DNA from 2 places in the Aerococcus tenax genome. Region 2 is predicted to be linked to the other one. Evidence: a T-box and tRNA genes for the amino acid it is inferred to sense, from the RefSeq annotation. Region 2 holds a T-box; the other holds one or more tRNA genes.
What was found. The T-box of region 2 lies ahead of serS (serine--tRNA ligase). A T-box ahead of a tRNA ligase gene usually reads a tRNA of that ligase, here a tRNA-Ser.
Positions count from the first base shown of each region.

Region 1: it has a tRNA-Ser gene. The T-box ahead of serS (serine--tRNA ligase) is inferred to sense a tRNA for this amino acid. The anticodon was not compared.

Region 1 is NZ_CP127382.2:697,325-701,753, forward strand. Features, by position in the region: gene DBT50_RS03210 (hypothetical protein) at 785-952, shown strand; gene DBT50_RS03215 (hypothetical protein) at 985-1,146, shown strand; partial or broken gene DBT50_RS03220 (hypothetical protein) at 1,172-1,354, shown strand; tRNA gene DBT50_RS03230 (tRNA-Ser) at 2,035-2,122, opposite strand; gene DBT50_RS03235 (histidine phosphatase family protein) at 2,154-2,780, opposite strand; gene mutS (DNA mismatch repair protein MutS) at 2,907-4,429, shown strand, end outside.
Region 2 is NZ_CP127382.2:1,995,236-1,999,664, reverse strand. Features, by position in the region: gene guaD (guanine deaminase) at 1-491, opposite strand, end outside; gene DBT50_RS09225 (dicarboxylate/amino acid:cation symporter) at 861-2,087, shown strand; T-box leader at 2,185-2,402, shown strand; gene serS (serine--tRNA ligase) at 2,510-3,808, shown strand; gene msrA (peptide-methionine (S)-S-oxide reductase MsrA) at 4,003-4,429, shown strand, end outside.

The sequences.
Region 1 (4,429 bases), 790 kb from region 2:
TGGAACACCGCCCCTTTTCCTTTACCCCACTACCTTGAATAGCCTATAGGTCTGATAGTCTGCCTACCTGTTTGCCTCTATTACCTAGACCCAGTAGCCTACTATGATGGCTAGCTGATATAGATAAAGATTGTTAGTTGGTATAGATAAGGATAACTAACTGATATAGGTTAGCTATTACATTCACAGCAAAGCATAAAGCTATTGACTGATAGGCGGACGATTAGGAAAGTAATAGATAAGTAAGTGCTGCTGCTAATATTAATAACTATGATCGATTAATCTAATCAATGATCACTTGGAACACTGATAAAGATTTAGATATAATAAAGTAAATAGTTGTTCAGTCTAATTAAGAGTTGAACCGCAGCGAGGTCAATGCGTGAACCTATGCTAGCTAAGCTTCAAGGTAAAGTAATAATTAAAATAAAAAAGATAAAAAATAAATTATTTTTTTATTTATTAATAAGTGATAACTTTAGAAATATTTTTTATAAAATTCTATGAGCGGCTGACTCAGTAGGTGGGGGGATACCTCCCCCACCCCATGGCCGGCCGGACTTCAGCCGTCTATTGCACAAATTTTCTTATGGAAAATATATGAACAAGAAAAGGGAAAAAGCTATGCTAGAAGATGATCAAACCATTTTTATAGAAAGCGTTTATATTTTTTTGCCTGACTACCCCGACAAGTAACGGACAGGGAAAAAGAATTATTTGATAAAGAAATCCCAGACTTGGCCCAATTTAAATAAGTTACTGACAGAATAAGGAGTAAGACACCATGGAAGACCCTAATAAACTAACTAGGCAAGAGCTAGAAGAAGAATACATAGCTAGAATTAAATCAGAAAGCCGTAGACCAGAAACGGAGGAACAACGCAAGTTGGCCGCTGAACGAAAACAAAAATTAAAAGAAATGGTTAAAAAGTTACAGCAACAAAGTAGCTAATCACCACTCACAAGGTAGGAGTAAAAGAGACTATGGAAAACAATAGCAAACCGACCAGACAGGAGCTAGAAGAAGCCTATAGGGTAAGAATAGAATCTGAATCCCGTCCGCTAAGAACAGAAGAAGACCGAAAGATTGCCCAAGAGCGTATAAAAGAAATTGATGAGTACATAAATAAGCACCTAAGGGATTAACTAGCGTTTTATTAGGAGACCGACAATGATAATAGATAATTTTGACTCACCTAAAAAAGTTAAATACATAGGCCGATCCCAAGGCGTTTCCCTAACAAAGAATAAAATATATGAGGCTTTAGGCTATGAAGCGGGTTTCATTAGAGTGATTGACGATACGGGGGAAGATTACTTATATAATCCCAAAAAGTTTCAAATTATAGAGAAAGCCAGGGAAGACGTTAACAAACTTACAGATGAAGAAGTCGGTGCGATCATTCAAGCAAGGTATAATGCAGAAAGCTTACAGCCAGAAACCGAAGAGGATCGTAAAGTTGTAGAAGAACGATTAAAAAAAGTTGAAGAGTATATGAAAAAATATTTAAGTAAGTAACCACCGCAGGTGTGAACGGTGGTTTTTTTGTGCCAACAATCGTGCAAAAACAGCTAAAAGCCTTGATATAAAAGCATTTAATCGTGAGAAAATCGTGCGAAAAAGCTTTCAAGAATAGGAACATAATTGTAGAAGCATAGGGGGGATTAAAATAAGCACCCCCTTGTTTTCTCAGAGCACCCAATAGGGCAATTAGGCAGCCGCTTTATTTTATGTTGATCAAAACATACCCTCAGACTTAAATATAGACCCCTACAGGCGTTTTTAGCCTTAGGGGGTATAAATATATCTTAGGTTTATTAAATCAGCCCAGCAGCCAATAAAAGGCAAATAAAAAAAGCCCTTAAATTAAGAGCTTTGACTTGCTAATTCAGCTATAGGGATAGTGAGAATTTTGCGCAATATTTTGCGAATCCAGTCGCAATATTAGGCGTTTTCATCTGTTATCAACTTTTTTAAAAACCTTGTTATATCGCTGTTTTTGACACCTATTAATAATAGAAAAAAGCTATTTACGGAGAAGGTGGGATTCGAACCCACGTGCCGGTTTCCCGACAACTTGATTTCGAGTCAAGCGCGTTACGGCCTCTTCGCTACTTCTCCCGGCTAAACTAAGTTAGCAACAAAGTATATCTTATAACGTTTTGTCCGATTTTGCAAATAAATTTTCACCAGACACGGACATCTCCCGATAAGGCTTCATATTTTCTATAAAGGTGAAGGTGTTGAAATCGTAAACAAAGTGAAAGATTTCGCAGTTGCCGATACCAGCAACCGGGTCAGGGAGGAAGTCTTTTACAAATTGGTAGATGACAGCCCCATGAGCGACCGCTAAGACTTGCTGGCTATCCTCTTTTGTCATGATGGCTTGGAGGCTATGGTTAATGCGTTGACAGACTTCGCTAGCTCTTTCACCACCATATTGACAATAGTAATCATCCGTTTTGGGGGCTGAGAGAGGTTTAGGCATGAGGTCGCGAGATTGCCCTTCTAGTGAACCAAAGCCCCATTCCTTCAAACCGGTGACTGTTTCTGTGGGCATGGGATTAGGAATAGCGTGTTTTAGAGTCGTAATTGCCCGATCAAGCGGTGAGCTGTAGCCATGGGTAAAAGTGATTTTCCGTTCCCTAAGCATATCTCTAGCCAGCTCGGCTTGTCGGATGCCTTTTTCAGTTAAAGGGGAATCACACCAGCCCTGTACGCGGTTCTCCAAATTAAATTCCGTTTCGCCGTGGCGCATGAGATATAAGTGCTTTAACATGATTAATTCCTTTCCTTTTTTAGCTTTTATTCTATCACGAATTATTAAAGCTGTGAATTTCACCCTTTGCTTTTCTGTGTTAGAATAGATAAGATTGTAAAAAGTTAAGATTAAAGGATGTAAACAATGGCGAAGAAAAAAACACCAATGATGGAGCAATACTATCAGATCAAAGATCAATATCCCGATGCCTTTTTATTTTTTAGGCTGGGCGATTTTTATGAAATGTTTGATGATGACGCCAAAAAAGCGGCACAGATATTAGAAATAACCCTAACGAGTCGAAATCGGAATGCGGATGATCCCATCCCCATGTGTGGTGTTCCCTATCATTCAGCGGACGAATATGTGAAAACCCTAGTTAATCAAGGCTATAAGGTAGCCATCGCTGAACAAATGGAAGATCCTAAGCAAGCCAAGGGTATGGTAGACCGCCAGGTAATCAAGGTGATTACCCCGGGGACTTATTACAATTCTAGCGATAAGGAAAATGTCTTTATTTGTGCGATTATACATCAAGAAGGCCCCTATGCTTTAGCTTATACTGATATTTCAACAGGCGAGCTGAAAGTGACCCATATGGATTCATTTGAAATGCTGTTAACAGAATTCTCACAAATTCAAGCCAAGGAAGTCGTCTTTTATCATGAACTGAGCGAAGATGACTTGGCCCAACTCGAGCAGCTCTTTCCTTTTACCACTTCCTATATTAATCAGAAAACCCTCGATCAGTTGCCGGAAAGCGCCTTTGAAAAAATTACTCAAAATATTAAGCATAGCATCGAGCTTAATGCTTTGCGCGTTTTGATGGCTTATGTTTATAGCACTCAGTTTCGTATGGTTAACCACTGGCGCCAAGCGGAATCCTATGAGTTAGACTATTACTTGCATATGGACTATTTTGCTAAACGCAATTTAGAATTAACCGAATCCATTCGAACTCAGAAACGTTCAGGAAGTTTACTGCATTTTCTCGATGAGACTAAAACCGCCATGGGCGGACGTTTGCTAAGACAGTGGCTGGACCGGCCTCTTATTATCCAAGCAACGATTGAAGAGCGCTTAGACCAAGTAGAATCCTTGATCGACGCCTTCTTTGAACGGCGCAATATCCAAGAAAATCTCTCTGGGGTCTACGATTTAGAGCGCTTAGTGGCTAAGATCTCAATGGGACAGGTCAATGCCCGCGAGCTCCTGCAATTGATGAATTCCTTGAAAAAGGTTCCCCAAGTCTCTGAAAATTTACAAGCTATCCAAGGTAATCAAAGTGACAATCAAGAGACTGGCGTTTGGACCAAGCTTCTTAACAGCCTGGCAGCCCTACCAGAAGTGGTTAAAACCATTGAAAGCGCTATTGATCCGGAAGCTAATATATCGATTACTGAAGGTGGCATTATTAGGGATGGCTTTAGTGATCAGCTGGATGACTATCGTCAGGCGATTCGCCACGGATCAGAATGGATTGCTAACCTGCAAGCCAAGGAGCGTGAAGCGACCGGGATTAAATCTTTAAAAATTGGCTATAATAAGGTCTTTGGTTATTATATCGAGGTAACCAAGGCCAACCTCCATCTTTTACCAGAAGGGCGTTATGAGAGAAAGCAAACCCTGACCAATGCGGAGCGTTTTATTACCCCTGAATTAAAAGA
Region 2 (4,429 bases):
ATGACCACCTTACCGACTAAGCCACGTTGACCCGCTTGGGCGCAGATTTTAGCCAATTCATAGGAGGATTCTAAGTGGGCAGAGGCAAAATAGAGCCCAGTTGTGGTGCCTCGGGCTAGTAGCTGTTGGACGAGGTCGGTGTAAACCGCCCGGGCGAAGTCCAGATCGGCGTACTTGGCCTCTAAGGGGAAGGTGCACTCATCCAACCAGACATTGAGGGGCTCATCCAAAGCAATCCCGGCTTGGGGCCATTGGGGAGCGTGAATATGGAGGTCCACTAGACCAGGCAGGAAGTATTGACCGGCCTCTAAACGAACAAAGTCAGTAGATTCTTGGGCTTGCTTGACCATTTCACTGTAAGCGGGGTCCTCTTGGCGGTAGACTTGGTCGATTTTACCGTTATCATCCACCGTGATCAGGGCTTGGGAGACATAGTCTAACTGGCCGTAAACAGGGGTATGGAAGAGGTCACCTTGGAAATACTGGGTCATCGATTAAATATCCTTTCTATTCTGCCGCTTATCACTTGAGGCAATAAGCGAATATTGATAGTGTTCAGAGTGATTATTATTCACAAAATGCTTGATATTTGGTCTTTTGTGCGCCAAACAACAGTTTTATTCTAACAAAACACGAATATAAATCAAGTGTAATTTAAAATTATCCGGAAAATACCAGTGTTAGGGACTTTTCCTAAAACACCTGTAAAAAATCACCCAAGTCTAGTCTCTAGTCAGGCTTGGCCTTTTATGGGTTATTTTTTATCGAATCGTGCGGTTAAGTTGATTTTACAAAGTGATCACTTTTTGCTAATATTATTAGAATGCCATGATAAGAAAATGAAATGGAGGTGGGAAAGGATGGCAAGAGTACTTGAAAAAAGGAAAATTGGCCTCGTTCCCCGAATATTATTAGCAATTATTTTAGGTATTATTGTCGGACAGTTAAGTTTGGTACCGGAGTGGTTTTTCCGGCTCTGTGTTACTTTTACCGGAATTTTTTCTAGCTTCTTAAGCTTTGTGATTCCCTTTATGATTATTGGTTTTGTGGTCCAAGGGATTGCTGACCTGGGTCAAGGAGCGGGTAAGCTACTCGGGATTACGGTCTTGACCTCGTATTTATCGACTATCGTCGGCGGATTTTTGGCCTATTTGATGGCCAGCCAGATCTTTCCTTTCTTTATCAGTGAAAGTTTGGTTGAACGCTTAAGCCAAACTGCGCCCAGTCTGGAACCACTCTTTGTGATTCCGATCGAACCCTTCTTCGACGTGACGGGGGCGATTATTTTTGCCTTTATGATGGGCCTGGGGATCTACTGGCTCCGTCAACACGGTCGTGGCCAGGTGCTTTATGAGGGTTTTAGCGACTTTGGCGGGATTATTAGCCAAGTCCTGGCCAAAATTGTGGTACCCTTATTACCGATCCATATTTTCTGTAATATTAGTAACCTGTCCTATAGTGGCTCGGTTTTTGCCATTATTTCGGTCTTTTGGAAGGTCTTTATCTGCGTGATTCTTTTACAGATCCTCTATGTGGCTTTTCTCTTTATTTTATTTGGGACCTACGCCGGCAAGAATCCTTGGGAACTGATGAAAAACCAAATCCCGGCCTATATGACCGCGATTGGGACCCAGTCCTCCGCTGCGACCATTCCCGTCAACTTGAAGTCAGCGGCTAAAAATGAGGTTTCTAAAGACATTGCCAACTTTGTCGTGCCCCTCTGTGCCACTATTCATTTGACCGGGTCTATGGTTACCATTACGGCCAATGCCACGGCGCTCTTGTTAATTTACGGCATGCCCCACAACCTCACCATGGTTTTAGGCTTCATACTCACCTTGGGCGTCTGCATGGTGGCGGCACCGGGAACCCCTGGGGGCGCGATTATGTCGGCCTTGCCTTTCTTACCAATGGTGGGGATTGTTGACCCTGGCATGCAACAAATCATGATCTCCCTCCACTTGACCCAGGATTCCTTTGGGACCGCGGCCAATATTTCCGGAGATAACGCCATTGCGGTCTTTATCGATAAGATTTACCATAATTACATTAAGCAAAATGAGACGGAAAGCTCTGATCTGGCTTAGCTAGGAAAATCCCATTTGACAAGGTCAGCTTTTCTTCTTAAAATAAAGATAACTTTGGAGTTTGACTCCAATAAAGTCGGAGATGACTTTATTTATAGACCAAGTGATGCTTGTGACTAGTAGCTTAGGAAACTTTTTAGCGAGTCCATGGTGGGTGAGAATGGACAGGGGACCTGGGTGAATCCACACAAGGACTGCCTACGACTTAGTATTAAGGAAGTAGCGCCGGCACAAACCGTTATTTGTAAGTGTAAGGCATATTTTGCCTTGAAGCAGGGTGGTACCGCGCAGAATGATGACCATTTCGTCCCTTTGATTGAGAGGGCGGGATGGTTTTTCTTTTTGCTCAAATAGTGTTAATGAGCATTCGCCAATATTAATAAAGTAATAATGAAAAAGTTTAAAAGAAATGAGGATTTGTAATGATTGATGTACGTTTATTACGGGATAATTTTGACCAAGTGGCTGAGGCTTTGAAGGGCCGCGGAGTGGAGAAGGAAACTCTAGAACACTTACGCGACCTGGACCAAAAACGCCGCCAAGTGATTGTCGAAGCGGAAAATTTGAAAAAAGAACGGAATATCGCTTCTGAAGCCATTGGTCAACTCAAGCGTAATAAGGAAAATGCCGATGACAAGATCCAAGAAATGAAGGCCTTGGGCACCAAGATTAAGGCTTTGGATAGTGACTTAGCTAAACTTGACCAAGAAGAACATGATATCCTCGCCCGGATTCCTAACCTTCCTGCTGAAGGGGTACCAGTCGGTGAAGACGAAGATGAGAACGTGGAAATCCACCGCCATGGCGAGACGCCTGAATTCGACTTTGAAGTCAAAGCCCACTGGGACTTAGCCGAAGATTTAGATATCCTGGACTGGGATGCAGGGGCCAAGGTGTCCGGCTCACGTTTTGTCTACTATAAGGGTCTGGGCGCACGTTTGGAACGGGCTTTGTATAACTTCATGTTGGACCAACACCAAAAAGAAGGCTACATGGAAATGATTACGCCTTTCTTGGTCAACGACCAAGCCATGTACGGGACCGGACAATTCCCTAAGTTTACCGAAGACGTTTACCAAATCACTAACGAAGACCAAGACCTGACCTTGATTCCTACCGCAGAAGTGCCTTTAACCAACTACTTTGCTAAGGAAATCTTGAAGGAAGAAGACCTGCCTATCCGAGTAACTGCCCTCTCACCTTGTTTCCGTTCTGAAGCCGGTTCAGCGGGACGGGACACCCGGGGCTTGATCCGTATGCACCAATTCCAAAAGGTAGAAATGGTTAAAGTAGCGACTCCAGACCAATCCTTCGATGAACTGGAAGCCATGACCGAAAATGCGGAAAACATTCTCGACTTACTTGGTTTACCTTACCGCCGCATTGTCCTCTGTACTGGGGATATGGGCTTCTCAGCAGCCAAGACCTATGACATCGAAGTTTGGATGCCCGCCCAAAATACTTACCGGGAAATTTCTTCCTGCTCCAACTGTGTGGACTTCCAAGCACGCCGGGCCCAAGTCCGTTACCGGGATGTCGATGGCAAGACCCAACTGGCTCACACCTTAAACGGTTCTGGTTTAGCCGTGGGTCGGACGGTGGCTGCGGTCTTAGAAAACGGGCAAAACGCCGATGGTTCCATTACCATTCCAGAAGTCCTCGTTCCTTACATGGGTGGGGTAGATAAAATTACCAAGGAAAATGCTCGTGGCTTAAATTAAGAAGATTAAGAGCGAATGCTCATAAAATGAAATTGTTTAACTAATACGAAACAGCTTTCTCAATCATCATAGTTGGGGGAGCTGTTTTTTAGTCAAGTCATCCGTCCTGCCAAGCAAAAGTCTTGTTTTTGCCTTTATCAGTCTTTACAATGAGTCATGTTTGAAAGACTAAAGTATAGAAAGAAGGACTAAGGATGAGTCAAGCATTAGCTACTTTTGCCGGGGGCTGTTTTTGGTGCATGGTGCAACCTTTTGAGACCATGCCGGGGATTTTAAAAGTCGTGTCCGGATATACAGGTGGGCACACCGAAAACCCCACTTATCGCGAAGTTTGTCTGGGGGGAACGGGGCACACGGAAGCGGTGCAAATCACCTATAATCCCGAACGGATTTCCTACCAAGACCTGGTGGAGATTTATTGGCAACAAACCGATCCTACTGATGCCATGGGCCAATTTGCGGACCGGGGGGACTCTTACCGTCCCGTAATTTTCTACCACGATGACCAACAAAAGGCTATCGCCCAAGCCTCCAAAGAAGCCTTGGAAGCCAGTGGTCGTTTTGATAAACCTATCGTTACCCAAATTGAACTGGCCCAAACCTTCTATCCTGCCGAAGAAT